2 linked regions of the Gimesia maris genome follow. The protein of the gene in region 1 binds, or shares a complex with, the protein of each later gene. Links are inferred from orthologs where the notes say so. Each region holds a gene or a part of one and is shown in the gene's direction. Other genes may lie near its edges.

Region 1 (6,415 bases):
AGATGAACTGTTCGAAGTCGCGCTGGAAGTCGGCGCTGATGATGTCTCTGCGAACGGAGATGTTTTCGAAGTCACGTGCAGCATAGATGCATTTCAGCAGGTTTCGGAAGAATTTGAAAAACGCAATATACCTACCAATCTGGCCGAGTTATCGCGAATTCCGGATACAACCGTTGATCTGGGAGTAGAAGATGGTAAAAAAGTATTGAAACTCATGGAGGCACTGGAAGATCATGATGATGTGCAAAGCGTAACCGCGAATTTCAATATTCCGGAAGACATCATGGCAGAGGTTTTAGCCGACTAAACACCAGGTAAACAGGACAGGGGATCCCACATTGACGATTGAATTCAGTTGTTCGCATTGTAATAAAGTCCTGAAAACCTCTGATGACAAAGCCGGACGCCGTGCCAAGTGCCCACAGTGTGGCGAACCGATCCTTGTCCCTGCACCCGAACCCTCTCCCTCTGCTCAAACAGATGACGGTTTTGATGAATTTGATCGACTTGATTCCGAGACACCGGTTCCGGAAGATCAGAGCTTTCTGGCTGAAGGTCCTGTGCGGGAAGAAGATAGCTTTCTGGCGGGGAACCAGACCGATTGTCCCATGTGTGGAGAATCGAGCCCTGCTGGTTCAAAACGGTGCCAACACTGTGGAGAAATGCTGCAGAAAGGGGAATGGGTGCCCCGCAAAATTAAGGTGGGCGATGTTTTCTCCCGCACCTGGGAAGTCTATAAAGCTAACCTGGGATCTATCATTGGAATCCATATTCTGGCCTATGTTCTCTATGTCGTAGCGGCAGTCGTGGTCATGCTGATTTTGATGGCAATTGGATTTGCGGGAGCACTGGTATTGGGACTGGGGCAAGGCGATCAGAGTCTGATTGTTGTCTTTGGAGTAATCTTCTACTTTGTGGCAATATTAATTATTTACAGTATCGTATTTTATCTGATGCTGGGGGTGATGAAATATTTATTGAAGATGGTTCGAGGTGAGCACCCTGAAATGGGGGAAATCTTCAGTGGAGGTCCTTTTTTAGGCAGAATGATACTGTGCAGTATTGTTTTTGGTCTTGCCTATATGGCTGGACTTGTGGCTTTTATCATTCCGGGTTTGATTATCGTGTTTATGTTCTGGCCGTATGCCTTTCTGCTGATTGACCGGGATTTACCGGGGATTGACGCTTTCACGGAATCAAGAAAAGTCACCGCCGGGAATAAGTTCAGCATGTTCCTGATCTATCTGATCATGGCCGGAGTTTCGATCGTGCCCTATTTGTTGCTCCTGGCAATGATGTCCTCCGTAGAACAGGCGGGGGGGCCAGCACAGACTATGGTCTTTCTCATGTTTTTCGGTTTCATGGCTTTCATATATCTGATGGTGATCCCGTTTTACTCGGTACTTGGTACCGTGAGTTATGCAGAGATGACTTATCAATAATCGCCCAGACGTCAGGTCAGAAAGCATCTGGTGTAAAATCTTCAGGTCCTGGACCTTCAGGCATGAGATCTGAAGTTGCATTGCATTTGCCCTCCTGTTCTTTTTGTTCAATGGGCGGCGGATTAAGGGCTTCAGATTAAATCCGGATTCGGAGCGGTGAGCAGCTCCGGGGGTTTTACGGCAGGGCGGCTGATTTGCTATGATACCAGCCGTTAAACGAGGCAGAGTCGCTTCGCGCAGTGTACATTGACCACTACTGAGGTTGATGGTGTCGTCTTCCGTGCACTTGAGTTCAAGTATCATGCTTGGCATGAAGCGATCGCACAATGGAATGCATATCAGGGTGTGGATGGAAGTATGGTACGAGAGCCTGTCATTAAGGGAGATGATGAACCGGAAGATCTTTCTTCGGGTGGTGAAGACGGCTGGGATTCCAGTTTTCTGGCCGACGATGGTGAGTACGATGACGCTTTACGGCCTCAGCGTCTGAGCGAAGTGGTGGGGCAGCGTGCCGTTGTGGAACGTCTGGAAGTCTTTCTGGATGCCACGCGGAAGCGCAATGAACCACTGGGCCATCTTTTGCTCGATGGACCTCCCGGATTGGGAAAAACGACTCTGGCATCGGTACTGCCTCGGGAACTGGGGACCGAACTGCAGATCACCTCTGGCCCTTCTTTAAGTGCACCAAAAGACCTGCTCCCTTTTCTGACGAATGCCAGCCACGGATCGTTTCTGTTCATTGATGAGATTCACCGGATGCCGGCGACTGTCGAAGAGTTTATCTATCCTGCAATGGAAGATTTCCGGGTGGATATTACTCTGGGTGAAGGTCTGAATGCCCGGACCGTTAACATGAAACTGCAGAAGTTCACTGTGATTGGTGCGACGACGCGGAGCGGGATGCTGACGGCTCCTTTGCGGGATCGTTTTGTCCGCCGCGAGCATCTGGACTTTTATGAAGATCAGGAACTGATAGAAATCGTCCGCAGGAATGCCCGCAAACTGAAAACACCAATCACGGATGACGCCGCTTTTGAGATTGCCCGTCGTAGCCGGGGGACACCACGGAAAGCGAATAATCTGTTGCGCTGGGCGCGTGACTTTGCCACAAGTAAGGCGGATGGTAAGATTACCAACGAAGTGGTGAAGCGCGCCTTTGAAATGCTGGAGATTGATCAGTTGGGACTGGAACGCCAGGATCGTCGTTATCTGGAAGCCCTGGTGAAAACATTTTCCGGCGGACCTGCGGGAGTACAGGCGCTGGGGCATACCTTGAACATTCCGGCGGATACCCTGGAAGACGAAGTGGAACCGTTCTTATTACGTTGCGGATTTATCCAGCGTTCCCCCCGAGGTCGTATTGTCACCATGGCCGCGATGGAGCATTTAAACCTGAACCCTCCTGCGGGTGGCAGTCTCTTCAGATAGTATCTGAATTACATACTCTTATTTTACAAAGAAGAACCATGAGTCATTCCGTTTCGTATGATTATGATATCGTTGTCGTTGGTGCAGGGCACGCCGGCTGTGAAGCTGCTCTGGCTTCTGCAAGGCTGGGGGCCAAAACAGCGCTTTTAACGATGAACTGCGATACGGTCGGACAGATGAGCTGTAACCCTGCGATTGGTGGAGTGGCGAAAGGCCAGATCGTTCGTGAAATCGATGCCCTGGGTGGTGAAATGGGGCGCGTGATCGACGAGACCGGAATTCAGTTCCGGATGCTCAATCTCTCCAAAGGTCCCGCCATGCACAGCCCCCGGGCACAGGCGGACAAAAAAGCGTATCAGTTCTGCATGAAGTGGAAGGTAGAGCAACAGGACAACCTGGCTTTGCGGCAGGAAATCGTGAAAAGTCTGATCGTCGAAAATGATCAGATTTGCGGAGTGGAAGTGCACGGCGATGCGACCTATCGGGCGCGCGCCGTGATTCTGACAACGGGCACATTCCTGCAGGCAATCATGCATACGGGAGAAGCAAAGACCAAAGGGGGACGCGCTGGGGAAGGAACGACGGGAACCCTGTCCGACAGCCTGGCACAACTGGGCTTTGAACTACAGCGATTTAAAACGGGAACACCCGCACGTCTGAATGGACGCACAATTGATTTTTCTGTGCTGGAAGAACAGCCCGGAGATGAACGTCCCCAGCCATTTTCCTATATGACTGAGAAGCTGACTCAAGAGCAGATGCCCTGCTATCTGACCGAAACCAACGAGCACGTCCATCGAGTGATCAATGAGAATCTGCATCGGGCGCCCATGTATTCCGGACAGATCAACTCAACCGGGCCGCGCTATTGTCCTTCCATCGAAGATAAAGTGGTACGGTTCTCTGAACGTAATTCCCATCAGATTTTCCTGGAACCGGAAGGGCGTTATACGAACGAGTATTACTGCAACGGGATTTCAACCAGTCTGCCACGTGATGTGCAGGATGAGATGATCCATTCCATCCGGGGTCTGGAAAAAACGGAAATCATGCGTTACGGCTACGCGGTGGAATATGATTTTGCGACTCCGACACAGTTAAAACCCACGCTGGAAACCAAGCGGGTTGCCGGGCTCTATTTCGCCGGACAGTTGAACGGGACCACCGGTTATGAGGAAGCAGCCGGGCAGGGATTGCTGGCAGGATTGAATGCCGCATTAAAGATTGCTGGGAAAGAGGATCTCATTCTCGATCGTAACGAAGCCTATCTGGGAGTACTGATCGATGATCTGGTGACGAAAGGCGTTGATGAACCCTACAGGATGTTTACCTCACGAGCCGAGTTTCGTTTACTGCTCAGGCAGGATAATGCGGATCGGCGGATGACGCCCATTGGTCAGCGTATCGGTTCGGTCAGCCAGGAACGCTGGGAACAGTTTCAGGCATACGAAGCAGAAATCAGTCAAATTATGGAGTTCATTCGCGGTAACCGATATCAGGGCCAGACTCTGGAAGAATGGTTACGGCGGCAGGATACCGGCTGGGAAGATATCTGCGGATTTGCACCGGAATTAAAAGCGTTCCCACTCTCTGAACGGGCCATCGAGCAGACGTTGATCGAAGTTCAGTATGCAGGCTACATCAAACGCCAGACTGCTGAAATTGAGAAGCAGAAGAATGTGGAAACTCTGCACATTCCAGATCATATCGACTACCAGCTGGTTCCGAATCTGCGAAATGAAGCCAAGGAAAAACTGAGCCGCGTCAAGCCACGAAACATCGGGCAGGCAGGGAGAATCAGTGGGGTAACGCCGGCTGACCTGACAGTTTTAGTACTTTATTTAAACAGTTCCAGCCGACTGGCGACCTGATCATTCTCGATGCAGGTGATCAAAAAATCGTAACTCTTTGCTGCGCTGGGGGTTTTTGCCGTCTATTCATACTGTTTAAAACCGCAGAAAATGCTTTTCTGCGATGATTCTCCCTGTTTCTAATGCGTGTAAGTGTAAGGGCAGTCGGCGTTTATTTCAATAATTCAGTCAAGATAGCGAATGCGTGTTGACCATATCGTCAGAATAGATACAATCGGAGTTATTGATAATACTGGTAAAGTCAAGCGGTATTGAAAGTTTTGGCGTTTGTATCTATGTGGGATACTTAAAGCGTCTGGAAAATCAGTGGCGTTTGGCAAGTGAACGGGCCACAGAACTGCACCTTGGAGGATGCGGTTTATTATCGCTTTACCTCATTTTCAGGTAAATAGGTAAGAGGCTGATTATGGAGATGTCAGTTTCATGCAGCGGTGTTGATGATCGGGTCATCACTACTTCTGCGCAGGGGCTCGGTTATTGCATGTTGTAATAGCCTTACAGCGCTTGGTCTTTCCCGCAGCTTAGGGGCGGGTCTTCAAAGGATGGATGAGCAATATGAAAACGGTCTTTACCACGGGCGAAGCCGCAAAGATTTGCAAAGTGAGTCAACAAACGATTATTCGCTGTTTTGATTCAGGCCAATTAAAGGGATTTCGGGTACCCGGCTCTCGCTTTCGTAGAATTCCGCGCGACGTGTTGTTTAAGTTTATGAAAGACAACGGAATTCCGACTGATGCCCTGGAAAGTGGAAAGCGTAAAGCTTTAATCGTGGATGACGATGAAGAGTTGGTAGAATTGATTCGCGACGTACTGGAAGCGGATTCCCGCTTCGAAATTCGCGTAGCAAATAACGGCTTTGACGCCGGGATGATGGTGAAAGAATATCATCCGGACATCATTATTCTGGATGTCATGCTGCCTGATATTAATGGTAAGGAAGTCTGCCAGCGGGTTCGCAGTGATTCCTCGATGGACGATGTCAAAATTATCTGCATCAGTGGTATGGTTGAAGCAGACAAGATTGACGATCTGAAAGCCGCCGGTGCAAATGACTTTATGCAAAAGCCGTTTGAAGTAGAGCAGTTAGCCGATCGCGTCTGTACGCTTCTGAATCTGGAATCTGTTCATACTGCCGGCTGATTTCAGAGTCAGGTGAAATATCAGTAACATGACGATCGGATTGCGCTTCCGATCGTCGTGGCTACTGTTAAATGGAGCGTCTGATGGCGAGCGAAACCGGTGGAGTGAGCCTTGGCCTGCCGGATGTTTTTTACCGACGACTGTTTTCATTAATCCCGATTGAATCTCTGGATTCTGTGCTGGGAGAACTGGCAGCCGTCTGGTGTGAAGCCACCGCTGCAAAAGCCGCTTATCTGGTTCAGTTCGATCAGGAATCCCTGGAATTAACCGCCGGGTTGTTTCGTCGGTCCCAGGCGGAAGCAGACTGTTTCACGCAGGCGTCGATTCGGATTGATCAGAGTCGCTCCCTTACCGAACAGGCTCGTTCCATTGCAGAGCAGGGGCGACCTTTTTCCCTGATCTCCAGTAGTTCCTTTCATTATATCGCGATCCCCTGTGCGCAGATTTCTCTGGCGGGTGTGTTTCTGTTTTCGAATCAGAGTTCGAATGATTTGCTTGCGCTGAGTTCTGAACTAACAGAAATCAGCCGTCGAC
Region 2 (6,360 bases), 2.1 Mb from region 1 along the record:
TGACAGCCGTGAGATCAGTGAGATTTATTGCCTGGGCGATATTATCGGCTACGGTCCGAATCCGCGCGAATGTATTGACCTGGTAAGAAAACGCTGCCAGAAGTCATTGCTGGGTAACCATGATCAGGCAGCATTATTTGATCCGGAAGGTTTCAATGCGGGCGCTGAACGGGCCATCTTCTGGACACGTCGCATGCTGGAAACCGGCGATGCCTCGAAGAATCAGGATCGTTGGGATTTTCTGGGCGAATTACCTCGCATGATCCGCGAAGATAAACTCCTGTTTGTGCATGGTTCTGCACGGAATCCATTGAACGAATATGTGTTTCCGGAAGACATCTACAATCAGCGAAAAATGGAGCGGATTTTTGGTCTGGTCGACCAGTACTGCTTCCAGGGACACACACATATTCCCGGAGTTTTCACAGAAAGTATGAATTTTCTTGCTCCGGATGAAATAGATTACGTTTACCCCTTTGGCCAGGAAAAATTCCTGGTGAATGTGGGCTCGGTCGGTCAGCCACGTGATGCAGATAATCGTTCTTCCTATGTGATCATCGATGATGAGAAAGTGTCGTTCTGCCGCGTCGAATATGATTTTAATACGACCGCTGAAAAAATTTATGATATTCCTGATTTAGACAACTTCTTAGGCGACCGCCTGCGGGATGGTCGATAACAATGGAACAAAAACGTCTCTTACTATTCGTCACACTGTCAGCATCCATGTTATTTTTCTGGCAGCTGTTCATTAACCCGAAAATCGCTCCTCCACCCGCAGCGCAAAACGTCGTCGAGAATGACGCAAAAGATCCTCAGGGTGCCGATGCGCCGCTAGTGGCGAAAAAACCGGATCTCCCTGGTGCAGATAAAGGAGCGGAGGTAAAACCGGCTCCCCCTGAAGCAGAACTGCTGAAAAATCCTCAACGCACGATACTGCTGGGCTCTCTGGATCCTGATTCGGGCTATTTTCTGCAGACAAAAATTTCGACAACAGGAGCGTCTCTGGTTGAGGCACACCTGAATGATCCGTTATACCGCGATCTGAATAATCCCAAACAACCGTTGAAAATTCTGGGTGAATTTGCAGCCGGTAAAGACTTCAAACGCAGCCTGGATCTGAATGTGGCACAACTGGATGCCAAACTGGCCGCGTTAAACACAGACTGTCACTCTGCCAACTGGAAAGTTCTGGAACTGGTAAAAGATCCGGATGATCCCAAACTCTATCAGTCAGTTCTCCTGAGTCTGACAGCCCCGGATGGCAGCATTGAAGTACAGAAGAAATACGAACTCAAGAAATATCCGGTTCCAGAGGGAAAAGATTTTCGTGAGTTTCGCGACACCGATCAGGCAGGGTACATGGTTCACTTTGATATCAAAGTGGTCAACCACAGTCAGGCGGCACAGAAGCTGGATTATCAGCTATTGGGGCCGATCGGGATTCCTCTGGAAAATGCCGAAAACACCCGCAAGTATCGCGATCTGCGGATTGGCTTTCTGCAGGATGACAAGAGCGTTGAAACGGAAATCTTTACTGCCCCCGACATCATTGAAAATGTGAATGCGCAGCAGGTCGAGAAGTACAGCCGGGCGTTTCAGTATGCCGGTGTGGATATTCAATACTTCGCTGCTCTCCTGACGCCGGACGGAAAAAACTACGATCCCCAGCTCGTTAACGGCGAAATGCAGTCCAATTATTCGGCCAGTATCGAGCCTGTCCTGGTCCAGCGAGGATTGAGGGATGAAACACAGAGCCGGATCACGGTTCAAGTTAATTCGAAGGATCTGGATCTGGCACCCGGTGGCGATATCACACACAGCTATGCGATGTATACCGGACCAAAACGGGAATCTCTGCTGGGGCCCCCACTGAATGCAACCGAAATTATGGACCTGGGTATTTTCGGGCCGGTTGCCAAGCTGATGCTGTGGCTGTTGACCACCCTGCATGGATTTGGCCTGTCCTATGGAATTGCCATTATCTGCCTGACGATCATCGTGCGTGGCAGTCTGTATCCGCTTTCGCGCAAGCAGGCGATTGGTGCCCAGAAAATGAAAGAGTTACAGCCACAGATTGCTGAACTCAAAAAGAAATACGGGGATGATCGCGAGAAGCTGGGCCGGGCGCAGATGGAGCTGTTCAGCAAGAACAACTATAACCCCCTGGCGGGCTGTCTGCCGATTTTCATGCAGCTGCCGATTTTCTTTGGTCTGTATACCGCTTTGAACAACGCCGTCCAGCTGCGGGGCACTCCTTTCCTGTGGGTGGATAACCTGGCTGCTCCGGACGCCCTGTTTCAGATGCCGTTTGCCATTCCCTTCCTGGGAGACCAGTTTAACCTGCTGCCTATTGTGACCGTTGGATTGTTCGTCATGCAGCAGAAACTGTTCATGCCGCCGCCAACTGATAAAGATCAGGAACTGCAGCACAAAATCATGAACTACATGATGATCGGGATGGGATTCATGTTCTATCATGTTCCCGCAGGTCTGTGCGTGTACTTCATCGCCTCCAGCCTGTGGGGGATCTGTGAGCGAAAGCTGCTGGACTTCCAGTCCAAACGCCGTCCGTCGACCATTGTGGGATCTGATCCGAATGTGATCGACGTCGAAGCCAAATCGAAGAAAACCCAGAATCGAAAAAAACAGACTGATGAAAATGAGCCACCCGCCAAAAAAGGCTGGTTTGCCCGACTCCAGGAAATTGCGGATCAGGCACAGGAGCAGGCAGCATTGAACGATCGGCGACAGGAGAATTCCCGCGATAAAGGAACGGGGAAAAAATCCAAAAAACGCCGCTAGACTGTGTCCCGTTTTCTGTAGCCTCTCCTGGACCATTTGGACCGGGTGTACCAGCTTGTCAGACGATCTGGTTAAATGTGATGCGCCATGGACTGTGTCTGGATTCAGGATGCGGTTATGTCTGGTTTTCTCTTAAGCGAGAAGCTTCCCAGCGGACCTGCTCCTGAAATGTTTCTTTACGAGATTCGGCATGAATCTGCAATTTGATGATACGATTGTCGCGTTGGCCTCTGCACCGGGTAGTGGTGCAGCAGGTCTGATACGTATTAGCGGAAACGAGATTCTTCCCTGTCTGCAAGACTGTTTTGACTCTGATGCGAAATGGCAGAACTCCCGACTGCCGACTCGTTATTCCGGCACCATCAAACTGGCAGGCTCCGATTCCCGGTTGCCAGGGGCGCTCTATTTCTGGCCAACTGCGCGTAGTTTCACCGGTCAGCCTCTGGCCGAATTTCACACAGTCAGTTCGCCTCCCCTGCTGGAGTCGGCCATCGAGAATCTGGCAGCGCATGGTGCCCGGATGGCGCGACCGGGCGAATTCACGCTGCGTGCTTTCCTGGCAGGACGCGTCGATCTCGTCCAGGCAGAAGCGGTGCTCGGGGTGATTGATGCCTACGATCATGAAGAGTTGAATCTGGCACTCAGCCAACTGGCAGGAGGCGTTTCTACCAGGATCGGAGCTGCCCGGGTGGATCTGCTGGAACTGCTGTCTGAGCTTGAAGCAGGTCTGGATTTTGTCGAAGAAGATATAGAATTTATTGATCGTGAAACACTGGTCAACCGTCTGCAGAAGATTCGTGAGTTCTGCGAACAACTGTATCTTGACTCTTCGGAACGGATGGAATCGACGGGCAGCCTGTCACTCGTACTGGCTGGTCTGCCGAATGCAGGCAAGAGTACATTGTATAATGCCCTGGTCGGTGATGAGCAGGCAGCACTGGTGTCAGATATCGAAGGCACCACCCGTGATTACCTGGTGACCTCACTCAACTGGAGCGGTCAACCGATTCAACTGATTGATACAGCAGGTCTGGAAGCTGGCGTACATGAGATTTCAGTCTCTGCCCAGCAGTTTCGCCAGCAGCAGATGGCACAGGCAGATCTGGTCGTCTGGTGTACTGCAGCGGACCTGCGTCCCGAATTGCGCAGCATTGATCAATCACAGCGCACGCAGCTTGCTGAATCACTTAATGTCATCACAGTGCTGACGAAAAGTGATCTCTCCCCTGCTCTGAATGGGGACGCCGCCTGCGAGGTGGCGTTGAGTGTAGCTGAAGAATCGGGACTGGAAGATCTTAAGCATGCGGTTCTCTCGCGTTTGAGTGAATCCCGGCGGGGCAGTCGCCAGTTGATTGGTTCAACGGCCTCCCGTTGTCGCGACAGTCTGCGTCAGGCAGGACACTCTCTGCAGGCGGCGGAAGAAGCCGCGCAGTTACAAGTAGGAGAGGAACTGGTTGCGATTGAGATTCGCGGAGCCCTGCAGCATCTGGGGCAGATCGTCGGGCAGGTTTATACCGATGACATTCTGGATCGCATCTTCAGTAAGTTCTGTATCGGCAAATAATTATTTGCTTTCAGGCGTATGCTGATGCACCCATTCGGGGACGGTTCCGAACTCAATTCCCAGTTGCGGTACGAAATAGAACCACATAAATGCGGTCAACAGGAAGACCCCGATCAAATTGAGAATAATACCGTACCTGAGCATGTCTGACATTCTGATTTTTCCCGATGCAAATACAATGGCATTGGGAGGCGTGGCAATCGGCATTGTGAAGGCGCAGCTGGCCGAAATGGCAGCGGGAATCATGATCAGACGCGGATCGATGCCGAGACTGACGGCCGTCGCCGCCATGATGGGCAGCACTGTATTCACGGTGGCAATATTGGATGTAAATTCCGTCAGAAATGTCAGCATTAGACACGCGGCAAAGATGAGTGCCCAGGCAGGCCAGCCTGTGATGCGTTCGGAAAATACCTCTCCCACCCAACCAGAGAGATCGGTGCTGCTGAACGCACTGGCGATTGCAAACCCGCCCCCAATCAACAGCAGCACTCCCCAGGGAAGACGTTCTGCCGTTTCCCAGTCCATCAGGTATTGCGTCTCCCCCTGCTCCGATTTCTGAGCAGGGATCGCAAACATGAGTAACGCCATGCCCATGGCTACCGTGGAATCGTGTACCCAGCCTGATGCAGAATTGACGGAGATTCCCCACTTGGTCAGAAAGTGGATAGGAAGAGTTTCCCAGCCCGGCAGTAGAACAGTCTCTTCACCAAACGTAAGGGGCTTTCGGGTGATCCATAATACGGCTGTAATCACAAACACCATCAACATCAGAATCTCGGGACGTGTCGGTTTTCCCAGCTGTCTGACATGTTCATTGATGATCGCTTTGGATGACTCTTTTGAACTCGCCAGCTTTGGCATATTCCAGCAGAGTACGATCCAGGTCAGCATCAAAAAGGTAATGCCAAACGGGATGACCATAATCATCCACTCACCTGCAGATAATTGTGGGCCGTCTGGAAACTGAGAAGTCCAGATTGACTGAAATGCAATATTGGTCGGCGTTCCAATAAGTGTTGTTACCCCGCCAATGCTCGCAGAATAGGCAATGCCCAGCAGTAAAGCGACCGAGAAGTGTTGGATGGCTTTTGAGGAATCTTCCTGGGACTCAAACATCGCCAGTTCGGAGATCGAACCGATGATCGCCATGCCGATAGGCAGCATGAGTAGAGTCGACGCGGTATTGCTGATCCACATCGAGAGAAACGCGGTGGCGAATAAAAAACCGAGTACAACCCGACGTGGACTGCTGCCTATGACTCGAATCGTGTTCAAAGCGATGCGTCGGTGCACGCCCCACTTTTCAATGCCCAGTGCAATGATGAATCCCCCCATATACAGGAAAATATTCTCATTAATATAAGAACCACTGACGGTTTTTGGATTTTGAATGCCAAAAATGGGGAACGCCACCAGGGGGATCAGGCTGGTGGCGGCGATGGGAATGGCCTGTGTCATCCACAGGATTGCCATTAAAGCTGTGACCGCGGCGAGACGCTGAGCCGAGGGAGTCATGTCTGCAGGGGTTGGCAGATTCAGGATGACCATAAACGCAATCACGCTGAACAGTTTCCCGTAGAAGGGAATTCTGCTTTCTCCCGAATGTGATGAGTCGCCAATCACGAATAGAGTTATCCCGTATTATCTCAGTACAACATTCGTAGAGAGTAAGAGTCAAGATCAGGATGCGAACGGTTATTCGTCATCGGATGTCGGGTGAATGAACTGATGACCTTTGGGGCGTACGGTCAGGACCGGGCAGGATGCCTTGCGGACCACTTTCTCTGCGACACTGCCCAGCAGCAGGTGTGCGGTGAAAGAACGTCCGTGTGTACCCACCACAATCAGGTCGATTTCTTCCCGCTTGGCATATTTCAGAATATCGACAAACGGATTTCCGTGTACCCAGTGGGTTGAAATTTCCAGGCCTGCTTTGTCTTCATCCAGAATCCAGTTGTCTAACCGGGTTTTGGCAAAGTTTTCAAAGT

What was found.
Region 2: the proteins of mnmG (region 1) and GmarT_RS13415 are in contact, whole or in part, in a solved structure (PDB 9HIP), measured with the Escherichia coli proteins. The link is inferred for Gimesia maris from one-to-one orthologs.

Annotation. Positions count from the first base shown.
Region 1 is NZ_CP042910.1:1,572,478-1,578,892, forward strand. Bases 2,407-5,324 are described here. They hold mnmG (tRNA uridine-5-carboxymethylaminomethyl(34) synthesis enzyme MnmG), read left to right. Parts: upstream 2,407-2,908; coding sequence 2,909-4,741; downstream 4,742-5,324. Other genes in these bases: ruvB (Holliday junction branch migration DNA helicase RuvB), read left to right, coding at 2,407-2,870; GmarT_RS05995 (response regulator), read left to right, coding at 5,297-5,324. In the rest of the region: GmarT_RS05975 (YebC/PmpR family DNA-binding transcriptional regulator), read left to right, coding at 1-307; GmarT_RS05980 (hypothetical protein), read left to right, coding at 339-1,442; more of ruvB, read left to right, coding at 1,800-2,406; more of GmarT_RS05995, read left to right, coding at 5,325-5,881; GmarT_RS06000 (sensor histidine kinase), read left to right, coding at 5,965-6,415. UniProt on the Escherichia coli protein: NAD-binding protein involved in the addition of a carboxymethylaminomethyl (cmnm) group at the wobble position (U34) of certain tRNAs, forming tRNA-cmnm(5)s(2)U34.
Region 2 is NZ_CP042910.1:3,630,536-3,636,895, forward strand. The notes cover bases 2,320-5,182. They hold GmarT_RS13415 (tRNA modification GTPase), read left to right. Parts: upstream 2,320-2,995; coding sequence 2,996-4,369; downstream 4,370-5,182. Other genes in these bases: GmarT_RS13410 (YidC/Oxa1 family insertase periplasmic-domain containing protein), read left to right, coding at 2,320-2,805; GmarT_RS13420 (SLC13 family permease), read right to left, coding at 4,370-5,182. Outside these bases: GmarT_RS13405 (metallophosphoesterase family protein), read left to right, coding at 1-679; more of GmarT_RS13410, read left to right, coding at 682-2,319; more of GmarT_RS13420, read right to left, coding at 5,183-5,995; GmarT_RS13425 (universal stress protein), read right to left, coding at 6,068-6,360. UniProt on the Escherichia coli protein: Exhibits a very high intrinsic GTPase hydrolysis rate. Involved in the addition of a carboxymethylaminomethyl (cmnm) group at the wobble position (U34) of certain tRNAs, forming tRNA-cmnm(5)s(2)U34.